DNA from 3 places in the Tardiphaga sp. GW822-FHT04G09 genome. Region 1 is predicted to be linked to each of the others. Evidence: predicted binding sites of a transcription regulator. Region 1 holds the regulator's gene; each other region holds the start of a gene.

Region 1 (5,573 bases):
TTCCGCACGCTGGCGGTAGCCGCGATGATCGTACTGATCGTGGCGCCCGAAGCGTTGATTCATCCGAGTTTCCAGATGTCATTCGCCGCGACGCTGGGGCTGGTCGCATTGGTGCAGATTGGCATGCCCGCGCTGTTTGCCTCGCCCGATCATTCCGCGACAGCGCGCGTGGCGCTATGGGGTGGACGCGAGATTGCAATGCTCGTGCTGGCCTCGCTGGTGGCAGGCCTCGCCACGACGCCCTATGCCGCGTTTCACTTTCATCGCGTCACGCCTTACGGCGTCCTCGCCAATCTGCTGGCGATGCCGGTGGTCTCCGCGCTTGTGATGCCTGCCGGCATTCTCGGGCTCGTGGCCATGCCGTTCGGCTTTGACGGCGTGTTCTGGGGGATGATGGATCTCGGCATCCAGTGGATGATCGTGGTCGCGCAATGGGTCGCCGCGTTGCCCGGGGCCATCGGCCGGATGCCGGCCTTCGGGACCGGACCACTGATATTAGCCAGTATCGGCATCATCGTCCTCGGACTGCTGCGCACGCCGTTGCGCTTCGTGGGGGCTGGCGTGCTGGCGCTCTCGATTGTCTGGGCGTTGCTAGTCAAGCAGCCGGATGTGCTGATCTCGGGTGACGGTCACAGCGTCGCGGTACGGGGCAGGGACGGGCTTCTGCGCGTGATGCGCAGCGCCAAGGATACGTTTCTGCTGAAAGAGTGGCTCGCCGGCGATGCAGATGCGCGTCTGCCGACGGATGGCTCTCTCAGCCATGGCGTGTCCTGCGACCGCGACGGATGCATCACGCCGCTCGCTGATGGTGCTTTGGTGGCACTGGTGCTGCAGCCGGGGGCATTCACAGATGACTGCGAGAAAGCGGCGCTCATCATCACGACGAAACAACCGCCAAAGGATTGCCGTGCGTTGGTGATCGATCAGGATCGCCTGCAACGAAATGGTGCGATGAGTGTGCAGCGAACGGCGAACGGCTTTGCTATCGACGCTGTGCGGCCGCGCGGCCTGGATCGCCCGTGGTCGCGTGCCATTCCCGATGAGCCATCACCCGACACGCCACAGACGGGGCGTCCGCGGCAAAGCCGGCCGCTCGATGCGACGCCGGCGGAAACTGATCTTCAACCCGAAGATCAGTAGCCCGCCGATGCGACATCCTCAGTAGCGCCGGTACAGGCCGATCAGCTTGCCCTGAATGCGGACCCGGTTGGGTGGCAGGATGCGGACTTCATAGGCGTCGTTGGCCGGCTCCAGCGCGATCGACGCGCCGCGGCGACGGAAGCGCTTCAGCGTGGCTTCCTCGTCGTCAATCAGGGCCACCACGATGTCGCCGGTGTCGGCGCTCTCGTTGCGCTGGATCAGCACGGTATCGCCGTCCAGAATGCCGGCGTCCTGCATGGAATCGCCGCGCACTTCGAGCGCGTAATGTTCGCCGGAGCCAAGCATGTCCGCGGGCATGCTGATGGTGTGACTGCGGGTCTGCAGGGCCTCGATCGGCGTACCTGCCGCGATCCGGCCCATCACCGGGATGGCGACAGTCCGACCGTTATCATCATCGCCGCTACCGATGCTGGCGGCCGGACGCACCCTGCCGAGCGTGCCTTCGATGACACTGGGTGTGAAGCCGCGGCGGCCGGTACCGCCAGTAACCGGCGCGCCGAGCTCTGGCAACTTGATGACTTCGATGGCGCGGGCGCGGTTCGGCAGCCGGCGGATGAAGCCGCGTTCTTCCAGCGCCGTGATCAGACGGTGAATGCCGGACTTGGAGCGCAGGTCGAGCGCATCCTTCATTTCGTCGAAGGAGGGCGGGACGCCGGCTTCCTTCAGCCGTTGATCGATGAATCGCAGGAGTTCGTATTGTTTGCGCGTGAGCATCTGAAGCCATCCTCAGTTGACGGTGTCGGCCGCCGCGTGCGTTTCAAAGGGCCTTCGAACGGTGAGCCTCCATCCAGAGGCGATCATTCGAAGATCGGTTGCGCGAGTTCGGGCACTCTCAAACTACTCAAAGCCACAGAATCTCGAAACAAATCATGAACGAACACTATATGTTCCATATGTGTTCCGCAATGCTTAATTTGCCGTCAACGGAAAGCGCGTTGAGCGCGGCTGAGGGCTGTTCCTGGCCGGTCGTCGATCTCTTGCCGGATACCGAAAACCTCCTGCCGTAGCTTGCGCTATGCGGACGTCACGCGCCCGACGGGCGGCGGCGGAGTCGTGGAGCCGGTGGCCAGCGAGCGCTGAACCATAATCGTGTCGGCCCAGCGGCCGGAGCGATAGGCGACACCGGGTAGCAGGCCCACGCGGGCAAAGCCGAAGCTCTCATGAAGGCCTAGCGAGGCCGTGTTGTCGGCATCGATATAGCCGATGATCTGCCGGAAGCCGGCCGCCGCGCAGACGTCGATGAGTTCGCGCATCAACAGTCGGCCGATGCCCTGGCCGACGTGTCCGTGGTGGATATAGATCGAATGCTTGACCGTGTAGCGATAGGCCGGTCGTTTGCGGAACAGCACCACATAGGCGTAGCCCACGACCTCGCCGCCTTGCGTGGCGACGAGATGCGGGAACCGTTTGCTGCGCAGGTTCTTGCGCCGGTCCCTGAGATCGTCGGGCTGCGGCGTGTCGGAGTCGCTGACGCCTTCCTCGACGCCTTGCCGGATGTGCCGGCGATAGATCGCCAGCATGGCATCGACGTCGGTGTCGCGTGATGGTCGAATGACGACCGGCTGTTCGAGTTCCGTTGGCAAATCAGGCTCCTTACGTGCTCCCTATTCGGAGACCACGTAAGTGTAAAGCCGGATCCGGCCATTGGCGTCGACCTTGCGGTAGATGCCCTGAATTTCGACGTCGAAGCCCGGGAAGGTGTTGAAGCAGGTCTCGAACATCCGGAGATAGTCGATCATCGGCTTTGAGCGGTCGGTGAGCCGTTCGCCGGGGACGATCGTCGCGATGCCGGGCGGATAGACAACGAATGGCGTCGTCGCGACGCGCCCGAATATTTCGTCGATCGGGAGGTAATCGACGTCGTTGCGTACCAGACAGCGCGCGGCATCGTGAGGTGACATGGCGATCTCCGGCAGATGGTCAGCGGAGAATTGCTTGGTCTGGAGTTCGCTCACATTGGCCTCGCGGAAGAACCGGTGCATGTCGCCGCACAGATCCCGTAGACGTATGCCCGCATAACGCGCGGGCCTGCGCCGGGCGAATTCCGGGATGACGTCTTCAAGCAGCGCGTTGTCGTCATGAAATTTCTTGAAGGCGACAAGGCCCGATATCAGCGTGCCGGCCTTGCTGGCTTCCACACCGGGTGTCAGCAGGAAGAGCAGCGAGTTGAGGTCGTTCTTCTCGGGGACGATACGGTTCTCGCGCAGGAACTGAGCGACCACCGGAGCAGGGATACCGTGATCGGCATAGGCGCCGGTGGTGCGATCGAAGCCCGGCGTCAGCACCGTCAGCTTGTTCGGATCGGTCATGGCGAAACCAGCGACCATGCCGGGGAAGCCATGCCAGGCGGCGTCAGGTGCGAGCTGCCAGTAGGACGGATTGGTGGCCAGCTGGTCGGTGCCGATGCTTTCCCAGGGCACATTGTGAACAGCGCCTTCGCTGGCTGCGTCGGGAATGGCGACGCGCTCGGGCACGAAGGGTTCGAAAAACCAGCGGCGCTCGGCGCGGGTTTCCTTCTCCTCGAACTCGCGGCGCACCGCGCGCATCTTCTTGCGCAGTTCGATGCCAAGGCGGATCGTGTCGTCCCACAACACTTCGCCGGAGCGGCCCTTCATCATCTGCGCGCCGACATCCAATGATGCGAACAGCGGATAGAATGGTGAGGTCGAGGCGTGCTGCATGAAGCTTTCGTTGAAGCGCCGATGCTCGACGCGGCGCTTCTGCCCGCGGATATGCCGATCCTTCATGTGGATCTGCGACGCCTGCGAAAAGCTGGCGAGCTGCTTGTGGGTCGACTGCGTGGCAATGATGCCTGGCGAATCGGGGCCGAGCTCCTTGAGCCCCATGGCGAAGCGGCCAGCATAGAGCGGGTGGAATTTCATGAAGCCGGCCCAGGCTTCGTCGAACAGGATGTAATCGCAGAGATGGCCGATGCGCGCGATGATCATCTCGGCGCTGTAGATGGTGCCGTCATAGGTGCACTGTTCCACGACCGCGACACGGAAAGGGCGCGGGCGTTTCCACGCCTCGGGATCGGTGACGAGCGGATTGGTGCGGATGCGCTCGCGCAGCGCGGCCTCATCGGTGGCGTCCCAGTCCATCGGGCCGATCAGGCCCCATGGATTGCGCGACGTCGGCACATAGATCGGCACACCGCCCGAAATCATCAACGCGCCGTGCAAGGCCGCCTTGTGGTTGTTGCGATCGAACAGCACCAGATCGCCATCGGTTACCAAAGCCGACAGCGCGACCTTGTTGGAGGTCGAGGTGCCGTTGAGCACGAAATAGGTCTTCTCCGCGCCAAAAATCTGCGCGGCTTCCTTCTGCGCCTGCAGCGCAGGACCCTCATGAGTCAGCAGGTCGCCGAGATCGAGCACGGAATTGTCGAGGTCATCGCGAAATACCGCTTCGCCGAGATGTTCCATGAACACGCGCCCGATCGGGCTGCGGCTGTAGAACACGCCGCCATTGTGCCCCGGACAGGTCCAGAGCTGGTTGCCTTCCTCGGCATAATCCACCAGCGCGCCGAAGAACGGCGTCTTCAGCGTCTCGGCATATTGCTTGAGGCGGCTGATCAGGTTCTTGGCGATGAACGGTGGCGTTTCTTCGGAGAGGAACACATAGCCGTCGATGAAATCGAGCACCTCGACCGGGACGTCCTCGAACCGTTTGCGGCGGATCAGCAGGATGATGGGAAAGTCCAGGCCGCGTTTGCGCATCAGGTTGATCAGTGCCGCGGTCTTGCCTTCGAGGCCCTTCTTGCCCCAGTCGACTACCATGCAGCCAATCGCCGCGTCGGTCTGGACTGCGATCGTGGCGTCTTCAAGCTTGCGCGCCTTGACGACCTCGAAGCCGGAGCGCTCGATCTCATCGACGATCTGATTGAGGCGAATGCCCTCGAGATCGTCGGCGTCGAATGTTGGCATCGCAAACAGGAAATTGAAGCGTTTGAAATAGTCCATTTGTCCACCGATCTTGTTTCGCTGCGATCTCTCGCTGCGTTACGTGACAATTCAGTGACTGAAACCGCGTTGAGGTATCTCAGTCAGGAAAAAGCTTTTGGGAATATGCCGTGAGCAGGAGTTTCGACGGCGGCGGCGTTCTGTGAGGTGTTTTGTCAGCTAGATTGGCAGACGAATGATCGCACAGGAATCGCCGGCAACCGCGGCCGGTGCGAATGGCTTGCGGATCAGAAGTCCTTCGGCAACAGCCAGATTTCCCAGCAGCGATGAGTCCTGTTTCATCACCGGCGTCGCCACCACGGTGCCGTCCGCGCGCGTTTCCAAACGCGTGCGCAGATAATCTTCGCGCTGGTCGTTGGCGGCGAGGTCCCGTCCGAGCACCGCCGGTTCGAGCGCGTGAGCGATTTCGTTTCGGCCGGATAGCGCGCGCAGCAGCGGCACCATGAACAG
Region 2 (5,573 bases), on a different contig from region 1:
GCACGCAATCTCAAACGCGCATTCGACGTCTCGAAGCCCTGGCTCAACCGCCTCATCGAGCGCAGCCCGATGGAGTTTCTCAAAGCGGTCGACGGCGTGTCGTTCGAGATCAGGCGCGGCGAGACCTTTGCGCTGGTCGGCGAATCCGGCTCCGGCAAGAGCACGGTGGCGCGCATGGTGGTCGGGCTGCTGCCGCCGACCTCGGGCGAGGTTATCATCGACGGCGTCTCGATGAGCGATCCCGGGCAGGCCAGCGCGCGCAAACTGCTGCGCAAGCGGATCCAGATGATCTTCCAGGATCCCTATGCCAGCCTCAATCCGCGGCTGCGGGTCGATGCCATCATTGCCGAGCCGATCCGCGCCTTCGATCTCATTCAGGGCGAGCGCGACATTCGCGCCCGCGTCGGCGAACTACTGACGCTGGTAGGGTTGCATCCCGACGACGGGCAGAAATATCCGCATCAGTTCTCCGGGGGCCAACGCCAGCGTATTGCCATTGCCCGCGCGCTCGCCTCGGAGGCCGAGTTCATCGTCTGCGACGAGCCGACCTCGGCGCTGGATGTGTCGGTGCAGGCGCAGATTCTCAACCTGATGCGCGAGCTGCAGGACAAATTCGGTCTGACCTATCTGTTCATCAGCCACAACCTTGCCGTGGTCAGGCACATGGCGGATAGGATTGGGGTCATGTATCTCGGCCGGATCGTGGAGATTGCGGAAGGGCGCGAACTCTTCCGCGCACCGCGGATGCCCTATACGCGCATGCTGCTGGGCGCAGTGCCTGACCTTGCAATGTCAGGCCGTGCGCGCATTGCGATCTCCGGCGAGATTCCCAATCCGATCGATCCGCCCTCCGGCTGCACGTTTCATCCGCGCTGCCCTGAAGTGTTCGATCTCTGCCGGAAGGTCGTGCCGGATCTGGTCGACGGCGTCGCCTGTCATGCAGTCAATAAACTGATCGCGCCGCCAAGCGAGGCTGCTCCCGCCACGCGGCGATAGCTGGGACCTGAGCGCACTAAAATCAGAGCGCCTGCAAACGACAACGCGGCAGGCACCGCAGGGTATCGGCAACAGACCCCCACAGCACCCACCGCGAAATCATTCAGCCGAAAATGTCGGCTGCAAGATCGGTCCGGCAAGATCCACCGAACCCGATCCGATTAATCTTCTGCCGGCTCCTCGCCGTCGCCGCCGTCTTCGTCGCGCTCGACGGGACCGGCGAGAATCTGCTCGGCGATCAGGCCGGAATTCTGCCGGATCGAGGCTTCGATCTTGGCGGTCATGTCCGGATTGGCCTTCAGGAAGGCCTTGGAATTCTCGCGACCCTGGCCGAGACGCTGGCTGTCATAGGAGAACCAGGCGCCTGACTTCTCGACGATTCCCGCTTTCACGCCGAGATCGAGGATTTCGCCCATCTTGGAGACGCCTTCGCCATACATGATGTCGAATTCGACCTGCTTGAAGGGCGGCGCCAGCTTGTTCTTGACGACCTTGACGCGGGTGGAGTTGCCAACCACTTCGTCGCGTTCCTTGATCGCACCGATGCGGCGGATGTCGAGACGCACCGAGGCGTAGAATTTCAGCGCATTGCCGCCGGTGGTGGTTTCCGGCGAGCCGTACATCACACCGATCTTCATGCGGATCTGGTTGATGAAGATCACCATCGTATTGGATTTGTTGATCGAGGCGGTCAGCTTGCGCAGCGCCTGGCTCATCAGACGGGCCTGCAGGCCGGGCAGCGCATCGCCCATTTCGCCTTCGAGTTCGGCGCGCGGCACCAGCGCGGCCACGGAGTCGACGATCAGCACATCCACCGCGCCGGAGCGCACCAGGGTGTCGGCGATTTCCAGCGCCTGTTCGCCGTGGTCCGGCTGCGAGATCAGGAGTTCATCAACATTGACGCCCAGCTTGCGGGCATAGACCGGATCGAGCGCGTGTTCGGCGTCAATAAAGGCGCAGATGCCGCCCTTCTTCTGGGCTTCGGCCACGCAATGCAGCGCCAAAGTCGTCTTGCCCGAGGATTCCGGCCCGTAGATTTCGATCACGCGGCCCTTGGGCAGGCCACCGACGCCGAGCGCGATATCGAGGCCGAGCGAGCCCGACGAGATCACCTCGATATCCATCGAGCGATCATTCTTGCCGAGCTTCATCACCGAGCCCTTGCCGAACTGGCGCTCGATCTGGGAGAGCGCGGCCGACAGGGCCTTGGTCTTGTCCATGGAGGATCCTTCAACGATACGCAGGGCAGTCGGAGTGGTAGCCATTGATCTAGCTCCTTATGAAGGGATTCGCGACAGGGACAAACGGCAAGCGCCAAAGGACGGCAGCGCTGTTCGGGGTGAAATCAATGTACCCTATTCGTTCTATGTTCGCAATATGTTCTTTTGAGAATTTGGGTACTGGCCCGTTTCGGACCTCAGTGGCCTAGTTTGAAAATGGCAGTGGCCTGTTTTCAAAAATGTCTTAGCCTGTCGTTCACTGCGCTGGATGGATGGGCTTACCTTTGGACACCGCTCTATTTCTCACACTATTTCTTTTTGCGGTTCAGACGTCCGCTGGGGTGGCCCCGATGAAATGGCCCCAACACAAATGGCTTGCCGACTCTATTTTTTACTTGTCGGGCTTCTTCGCACTCGTCTGTTTGGTGGTATGGCTTGCAACAAACAGAGATTGGCTTATGGCTGGAGTGCAACCTTCTCATATTATCGCGACCGGCCTAGCTGTCGCGCTCGCCGGCTTGATATGGCAGTGGCGTCGATCCGAAATGCCGGATCCTCAAATTGCTACACTGCAAGAACAACTTGCGACATTTAAGAATCAAGCATCAGCGTCGCCAGACGTCAAAGTCGATGCGCCACCAAAAACACGAATTACATATTCAGAACGCGACATTCGCGAACTCTTAGACGGTCTGGCAGATGCCCACGATCTGATAGAGAAGCATATATTTCCTGCCACTTACAAAATCACTGAAGCTACAGCAAACTGGCAAGGGAATATCCCCAACAGAGGCGTTCAGGGATTTGCTAACGCCCTGCAGCAGATGAACATGGCGTTGCCAGATGAGGTTTGGAAACCAATTGACGCTCTCTTGGAAAAATACGGTCGCGTAAAAGAGCAGTTACGTTTTGCACTTGCGCTGGAACATGAAGCTGCGAGAGGCGAGGTAAGTCGGGCCTTGAAAAACGCAATTGATGCACTGCAAAAGCTCCCCGAAAACCCGTCAGAGAGCACGCGTGAATTAGTGAAACCTCAGTTCGGAGAAGCATACCGGCAAGGTGAGATTACTTATAATTGGATAACGGTTGCCCGGGACAGGATAGCCAAAATGACACAAAATCTGCGCACCAAGGGAGTGACTGGATTTGAGTAGTTAAAGCCGCCTCAGTGGGCGGCCTCTTTCATTTCGGGTGGTCGATAGTCATTCGGGACGGAAGCATCAAGTTGCTGCACCGCAGCTAGATGCCAGCCTCATCAGTCAGTCTCTGCAACAACTTGTTCTTAAAATCCCCCGGCCGGGATAACGAGGCGTAAGGTGCTTCAGTTCTTCCCAAACTCCGGAGCTATATTGCCCGCCGTACCCGACAGGTAGACTGTCTCACGAATTAGAACTTGCCGAAGTCGCGCCATGCCCTTCTCTGCAATCCTGGCCAGAATTAGGAAACTCATTCTTGTAGATGAGTCTGAACACTATGCGGCCATCGAGCGTGGCTTTCGGGACGGCTCGTTGCATCAGCCCGTCAATCCGATGTCAGACGCTGAGCTGGCGGAGGCCATAGCCGAGTTCACGAACAAGCAACCTTCGGCCGGAAGTATCAAAACCCTGGGCGGGCGCTTCAATCCAAAGAAGTAAGGCCGTTTCAGCGACCTCTTTCGTTCTCGGCATCGTGCCGGCCTCCTCCAAGGGATGGACGAGAGAACTGCGCTATTTCTTCGCTTTCCCTCTCTTCCTTATGGCCTTCAGCGCATCGGCCTGCGCACGGAACGCGTCAGCCAGATTCCGCATCCGCTCAGCATGCTCGGTGTCTTCCGAGCGACGAGCTGCGGCCTCGGCTTTCTCGGCCTGCTTCCTCAGCGACTTCGTTGGTTTCATGCCGATATTATGCCGCGGCGCCTGAGGTTGTTCCGCCGCTCCCGGGACCAGGCATCGGTTCAGGCGCATGGAAGCGGCATGGCTCGCGTTTGGCCCAGGCAGAGGACGGCTAGAGGACTGGCTCGACGGCGAGGCCTCGCCGGAGACGGCATCGCCCGGCTCCGGTCATGCGGAAAAGGAATCGAGCGTTTCCTTGATGAAAAAGCCCGCTCTCACCGGAGGGCTTTTTTGCTGCGCGCCTCGGAACCAACGAACCGCCTGCCGCTTGAGTCCCAATTCCGTAAGCCCGCATGGGGAGGCATAAAATGGAAGATATTCAGACCTGCCGTGCCAAGGAAAGTCTATGCCGTCAGCGAGCTTCGTTCTTCCCTGAGGAAAGCTGGAAACATTTAGCTGAAGCAGAGATGTGGCAGCATAAGGCAATGAAGCTGATTGCCGAGCGTCACGCCGATTGCAATCAGCCCGTCGACAAAGCGGCCGCCTAGCCTCGCTGGTGCGAGCCCTGCCGTTGATTGTTTCAGTGCCAATGGCAGGGGGACCTCTCCTTGCCGGCCCCAGCGTGGATGCAACGAACCGTCGCTGAGGCTTAAAGACGAACAAAATTTTGACGGCGCCCCTTGACCGGCACAATGGGAGATCCACATCGAGAAACGCCTTTAAACGAAAGGAGTTAGGAGGCGCCACATGACAATATCTGCCGTGTCGATGAATGACATCCACGCAAATTTTCTCCTTGCCGGCACCTTCATGCACCCGCGGGAGGTTCGCGCGACTCCCTTCTTAAACACCATGCAAAAGCGATGTGTTCTTGCAGCCTGGGCGTCAGACGCCTTTGCTGTCGAAGGGAAGCCTTGGCTACGACAGATCCCCGGCTCTAACGAGACCGTCAGGATCGGCGATATTCTCGCCGCTCTCAGATCGCTTGATCAGGACGACACTCACCCACAGCCGAAGATGTCGCAAATGCGATTGCCAGGATCGCCCATACGCGTGCGCGCCGTAGGTCAAACCGCTGGGGAAGACAGGCGCCGTTTGGCCGACATCCCCCCATAAGGCCGAATGCTTTTATCACAAAAGCCGCCCGAGCATTGCGCCGACGATCCGCCACCGTTCCGGTCGATGCCTGCCGTTTGGGCCTTGCTGTTTTTGGTCGGTGCATTCTTCCGAGTTGCCCCGTACCTCTCTCTGGAAAAAACCAAAGGCCGCCCTGGTGGGCGGCCTCTTTTATTTCGGCGATCTTGATCTCTCAGGCCGACGGATCGCATCGAACCCAACCCGCTGTTCGTTTAAAATCTTCGCGAGAGGATCAGGCCTCGTGATCGTTTGAAGGGATGGCGTCGACCTGGGCCGGCCCTCGGCCAGCTTAGCGCGCTCTGCATTGGCCTCGCGCGAACCGTGCTCGTCAACAAAGCCTATCCTCGGTTCATCGAGCAGCTTTGACTGCCATGATTTTGTTTTCGTCATCCGGCCATCTTAGCGGATG
Region 3 (5,573 bases), on a different contig from region 1:
CGCTGGTGACGAAGTGGAGCGTGGTGACGAAGCCGAACTGAGTTCGCTTTGGCTAAACCCGCACCGGTCCCAGCATCTCGAAATGCCCGCGGCGCTGCAGCCAGATCAGCAGGATCAGGCTCGGTACCGCGACGATGACGCTGATGGCGAAGAACATCGGCCATCCCGTCGCCTGCGCGACATAGCCGGCACCTGCCGACAGATAAGTTCGTCCTACGGCAGCCAATGCCGTAAGCAATGCATATTGCGTGGCGGTGTGCAGCGGGTTTTTGCACAGCGCCGAAAGGTAGGCGACGAAGATCACCGTGCCGATGGCGCTGGTGAAGTTCTCGACCGAGATGGCCAGTGCCAGCGCCCATTGATTGACGCCGACGATGGCGAGCCATGAGAAGGCGAGATTGGACAGCGCCTGCAACACAGCGCCGATCCACAGGCTCGCCGCCAGTGAATAGCGCCGCGCGACAAAACCTCCAGCGAAGCCGCCGATCAGCGTAGCGGCAAGGCCGACGCCTTTGACAATGGCGGCGTAGTCGTTGCGGGTGAAGCCGAGGTCGATCACGAACGGCGCCGTCATCGTGCCGGAAAACGCGTCGGTGAATTTGAACAGCACGACAAAAGCCAGCGCGGCCCAGGCGTCCTTGCGGGCCAGGAATTCGGAGAATGCACCGATCGCTGCCTGCAGCACGCGATTGAAGGCGCTCTCGTCGCGTGTGGCCGCTTCGGCCTGCGCGGATTGCTCGGGCTCCGTGGCGGCCAGTGCCGTGACCGTGCCGATCAGCACCATCGCAGCCATCGTCACATAGCCCCACATCCATGCGGTGGAGCGCGCGATGCCGGTGCTCTCGAAGGCGCTGACCAGAAACAGCACGCCGGCGGTGGAGATCAGCATGCCGATGCGGTAGGCGGCGACATAGGATGCCATGCCGGCGGCTTGTTCGCTTTCCGGCAGGCTCTCCACACGAAATGCATCGACGACGATGTCTTGCGTCGATGACATCGCAGCCACCAGCAGCGCGCCAAGAGCGACGAACAGTGGCGAGCGGGCGGGGTCGGTCAGCGCCAGAAGCAGGATCGCTCCGATCAGCAACAGTTGTGAGAACACCAGCCAGCCGCGGCGGCGGCCGAATTGCCGCGTGAAGAAGGGCACATGCAGCGCGTCGACCAGCGGAGCCCAAAGGAACTTCAGCGTGTAGGGCGTACCGACGAGGGCGAACAGCCCGATGGTGCCGAGATCGACGCCGGATTCGCGCATCCACACCAGGAGTGTCGAGCCTGACAGCGCGAGCGGCAGGCCCGACGATAGGCCAAGCAGCAGCACAATCAGCACCCGCGGCTGCGTGTATACCGCCATGCTTTCACGCCAGGAGGCACGGGGCTTCAGGGTGAGGGCGGCTTCGGACGAGTCAGGCGCGCTGGTCATGGGACGAGGATTAGCAGATTCGGGCTCGCTTTCTTTAGCCTCTCCCGCAAAGAGCGGGGAGAGGCTAAAGAGCGCTCTATTCCCCCGCCTGAATCTTGCGCGGCAGCGGCGCGAACATGTCGGGAGCGGCGGTCTTGGCCATGACCGGGGCCACCTCGGTGGCGGGCTCACTCTTGCTGAAATCCAGTTCCTCGATGCGGCCGGCGCGCTTCTCGATCTTGTCAGCGGAGATCAGGATCTGGCGGACGTCTTCGTTGGCCTGCCCAAAATGGGTCTGCAGCTTCATCACGCGGTCGCGCAACCGGCCGAGATCGTCGCCGAGATTGAGCACTTCGGTACGGATCTGGTCGGCGGCGTCGCGCATCCGCGCGTCCTTCAGGATCTGCTGCATCACCTGGATCGCCAGCATCAGCAGCGACGGCGATACCAGCACGACGCGGGCGCGATAGGCCTTCTGGATGATGTCGTCGAAACCATCGTGAATCTCGGCATAGACCGACTCCGACGGCACGAACATCAGCGCCGTATCCTGCGTTTCGCCGGGCACGAGATATTTCTCGGCGATATCGGTAACATGCTTCATCACGTCGGCGCGCAGGCGCTGCGCCGCATATTTCTTCTCTTCGTCGCTGCGCGCGTCATGCAGCGCGGTGACGGCTTCCAGCGGGAACTTCGCGTCGATGCACAGCGGGCGCTGGTCCGGCAGGAAGATTACGCAATCCGGCCGTTTGCCGGACGACAGGGTGTGCTGGAACGCATAGGCGCCGCTCGGCATACCGTCCTTGACGATACTTTCCATGCGCGCCTGACCGAAGGCGCCACGCGACTGCTTGTTGGCGAGCACGTCGCGCAAAGTCGTCACCTGCGAGGTCAGGTCAGTGAGATTCTTGTGGGCGTTGTCGATGATGCCCAGCCGCTCATGCAGCGCGCTCAGGCTTTCCATGGTGTTGCGGGTGGTCTGTTCCATGGATTGGCCGACACGGTGGGTCACCGAGTCCAGCCGCTCGGACACCGCGCGTGCCATGTCGGCCTGACGACCCGCCAGGGCCTGGCCCATGGCGTCGACGCGGCCGGTGGCCTCGTTCTGGGCCTTCAAAACTTCACTGAGACGTTCCTCCAGTTCATCGGCCCGGATCGCCTGTGCCATGGCCATGGCGGCGCCGCGGCTACCGGAGCGGGCGATGATGATGGCGATGGTGAGCAGCAAACCCAACGCCAGAGCACCGAAGCCCATCAATGCCACGCCGGTGGTGACCGGCGTGTCGCCGATCATGAAAAGGATCTCGTTCATCCCATCCTTGTAGCCGATTCGGGCGATGAAGCGAACGAAGAGGGAACATTTATGGTTAATGCAAGATGAATTTCCCTGGTTAACCGAAGCCTAGGAAATGTGGTTAGGTGGAGCTTAACCGACACGGTTAGCCCTGCCTTAATTGGCATGGTTACCGATGGGTTAACGGCCATCGAAGCCCCTGCATTTCCAACGGATTGACCCGGACAGGCGCGCAGATTAAATCGCCCGCCATGGCCATTCGTGAAATCATCATATTGCCGGACAAACAGTTGCGGCTGATCTCCAAACCTGTCGAGAAGGTGACGTCGGAGGTGCGCAAGCTCGCCGACGACATGTTCGAGACGATGTACGACGCACCCGGGATCGGGCTGGCGGCGATCCAGATCGCGGTTCCGCTGCGGCTGATCACCATGGACATCGCCAAGAAGGACGATGAGGAGGACGGCAAGAAGCCGCGTGTCTTCATCAATCCAGAGGTCATCTCGGCCTCGGAAGAGCTCTCGGTCTATGAAGAGGGCTGTTTGTCGATCCCTGAATATTACGAGGAAGTGGAGCGTCCGGCGACGGTGCGGATCCGCTATATGGACCTCGACGGCAAGACCATCGAGGAAGAAGCCAGCGGGTTGTTCGCGACCTGCATCCAGCATGAGATCGATCATCTCAATGGCGTGCTGTTCGTCGACTACCTGTCCAAGCTGAAGCGCGATCGCGTGCTGAAGAAGTTCACCAAGCTCGCCAAGCGCGCGGAGTAGGTTTCTCCGCGTAACGCTGCAACAGATCGGCTCCGACCTATGTCGCTTCGTTTGATCTTCATGGGCACGCCGGATTTCGCGGTGCCTACGCTGCTCGAACTCGTGGCCCATGGCCATGAGATCGCCGCCGTCTATACCCGCGAAGCAAAGCCCGCTGGCCGTGGCATGAAGCTGCAGCCGACGCCTGTGGCGCGCGAGGCCGAGCGGCTCCGCATTCCCGTCTTCACCCCGAAGACGCTGCGGACGCCGGAGGCGGAAGCCGAATTCCGCTCGCATGAGGCCGAGGCTGCGGTCGTCGTCGCCTATGGTATGATCCTGCCGCAGAACATTCTCGATGTGCCGCCGCTCGGCTGCTTCAACCTGCACGGCTCGCTGCTGCCGCGCTGGCGCGGTGCGGCGCCGATCAATCGCGCGATCATGGAAGGCGACGCCGAAAGCGGCGTCATGGTGATGAAGATGGATGTCGGTCTCGACACCGGCGATGTCGCCATGGCCGAGCGGCTGGCGATCACCGATGCGATGACGGCGCTGGACCTGCACGATGCACTGGCGCCGCTCGGCGCCGACTTGATGGTGCGTGCCATGGGCGCGCTGGAAAGGGGCCGGCTGAGCCTGACGCCGCAGAGCGATGTCGGCGTCACCTATGCTGCCAAGATCGACAAGGCCGAAGCCAAGATCGACTGGTCGAAGCCGGCACGTGACGTGCTCAGGCATTGCCATGGTCTGTCGCCGTTTCCCGGCGCGTGGTGCGAAGTGCCGATCGAAGGTGAATCGGTGCGCGTCAAGGTCCTGCGCTGCGAACTGGCGCAGGGATCAGGTGCCCCCGGCGCATTGCTGGATGATCGGTTGACGATTGCCTGCGGCCGCGGCGCGATCCGGATCATCGATCTGCAGCGCGCGGGCAAGCAGCCGATGAAGGCCAGTGAATTCCTGCGCGGTACGCCGCTGAAGCCGCCGCTGCGCCTTTCATGAGCATGATCCTGTCCGAAAACCGGTGGCCACTTTTCGGGATCATGCTCTGATGCCGCGCTACAAGATGATCATCGAGTATGACGGGACGCCATTCTCCGGCTGGCAGGTGCAGGCCAATGCGACGCTGACGGTGCAGGGCGCGCTGGAGCGTGCCGCGGAGGCCATTTGCGGCGAGCCGATCCGCGTTCACGGCGCCGGCCGCACCGATGCCGGCGTCCATGCACTCGGCCAGGTCGCCCATTGCGACGTGCCGAAAGTGCTGGTGCCCGGTCGCTTTCGCGACGGCATGAATGCCCATCTGCGGCCGCATCCGGTCGGCGTGCTGTCGGCGGATATCGTGCCTGATGATTTCGAGGCGCGGTTCTCGGCGATCAAACGCCACTATGTCTACCGGATCAGCAATCGGCGGGCGAATCTCGCCGTCGATGCCGGCCGTGTCTGGCGCGTGCCGCGTCCGCTCGATGTCGCGGCCATGAGCGAGGCCGCCAAGTGCCTGCTCGGGCGGCACGACTTCACGACTTTCCGCGATACTGAATGCCAGGCCAAGTCGCCGATCCGCACGCTCGATCAGCTCGACGTCGCGCAGAACGGCGAGGCGATCACCATCACGACCTCCGCACGCTCGTTCCTGCACAGCCAAGTGCGCTCGATGGTTGGCTCGCTGGTCTGGGTCGGCAATGGCCGCTGGACGCCGGACGATCTGGCTGCTGCTCTGGCTGCAAAGGATCGCAGCGCCTGCGGCATCGTGGCGCCGCCCGACGGTTTGTATCTGGTAAAGGTCGACTACTAGACCTTCACACCCTTCATCGTGTCCCAGAACAGATCCTGGCCATTGGCGACATTCGCCGTCCAGTGCTCATGCGCGACATCATTGGCGTCGTCGGTGATGAACTTGAAGGCGCGCCAGCGGATGCCGTGGCGCAGGCAGACCTGCGCGATGGCAAACAGCTCCATATCGACGATGTCGACTTTGTTCGCTACCAGCCAGGGATCGGTGGAGGTAACGAAACTGTCACCACTGCCGCAGACCACGCCGCGCTGGCCCGAGACCAGCCGGTCGAGATCTGGCGCAAAGGGCGTGCGGCCGCGTGGCGCCAACGGCTCAGCATTCATGTCGCGCTGGATCACGTCGCTG

What was found. Region 1 encodes LexA, which represses DNA repair genes until DNA is damaged. Its sites were predicted from a motif close to TGTTCNNNNTGTGTTCNG; they were not measured.
Region 2: a site for LexA is predicted at 2,364-2,381, ahead of recA (recombinase RecA). Genes of this name have one in related genera too.
Region 3: a site for LexA is predicted at 2,742-2,759, ahead of AC1RLZ_RS04435 (DNA recombination protein RmuC). Genes of this name have one in related genera too.

Annotation. Positions count from the first base shown of each region.
Region 1 is NZ_JBXAMO010000007.1:7,630-13,202, forward strand. Features, by position in the region: gene AC1RLZ_RS14410 (ComEC/Rec2 family competence protein) at 1-1,140, shown strand, start outside; gene lexA (transcriptional repressor LexA) at 1,159-1,875, opposite strand; gene AC1RLZ_RS14420 (GNAT family N-acetyltransferase) at 2,175-2,744, opposite strand; gene AC1RLZ_RS14425 (Orn/Lys/Arg family decarboxylase) at 2,766-5,123, opposite strand; gene AC1RLZ_RS14430 (molybdopterin molybdotransferase MoeA) at 5,283-5,573, opposite strand, start outside.
Region 2 is NZ_JBXAMO010000001.1:217-5,789, reverse strand. Features, by position in the region: gene AC1RLZ_RS00030 (ABC transporter ATP-binding protein) at 1-996, shown strand, start outside; gene recA (recombinase RecA) at 1,158-2,261, opposite strand; gene AC1RLZ_RS00020 (hypothetical protein) at 2,567-3,370, shown strand; gene AC1RLZ_RS00015 (hypothetical protein) at 3,626-3,850, shown strand; gene AC1RLZ_RS00010 (hypothetical protein) at 3,923-4,090, opposite strand; gene AC1RLZ_RS00005 (hypothetical protein) at 4,396-4,575, shown strand.
Region 3 is NZ_JBXAMO010000002.1:147,328-152,900, forward strand. Features, by position in the region: gene AC1RLZ_RS04425 (hypothetical protein) at 1-41, shown strand, start outside; gene AC1RLZ_RS04430 (AmpG family muropeptide MFS transporter) at 53-1,420, opposite strand; gene AC1RLZ_RS04435 (DNA recombination protein RmuC) at 1,497-2,711, opposite strand; gene def (peptide deformylase) at 2,945-3,466, shown strand; gene fmt (methionyl-tRNA formyltransferase) at 3,506-4,438, shown strand; gene truA (tRNA pseudouridine(38-40) synthase TruA) at 4,488-5,228, shown strand; gene AC1RLZ_RS04455 (phosphorylase family protein) at 5,225-5,573, opposite strand, start outside.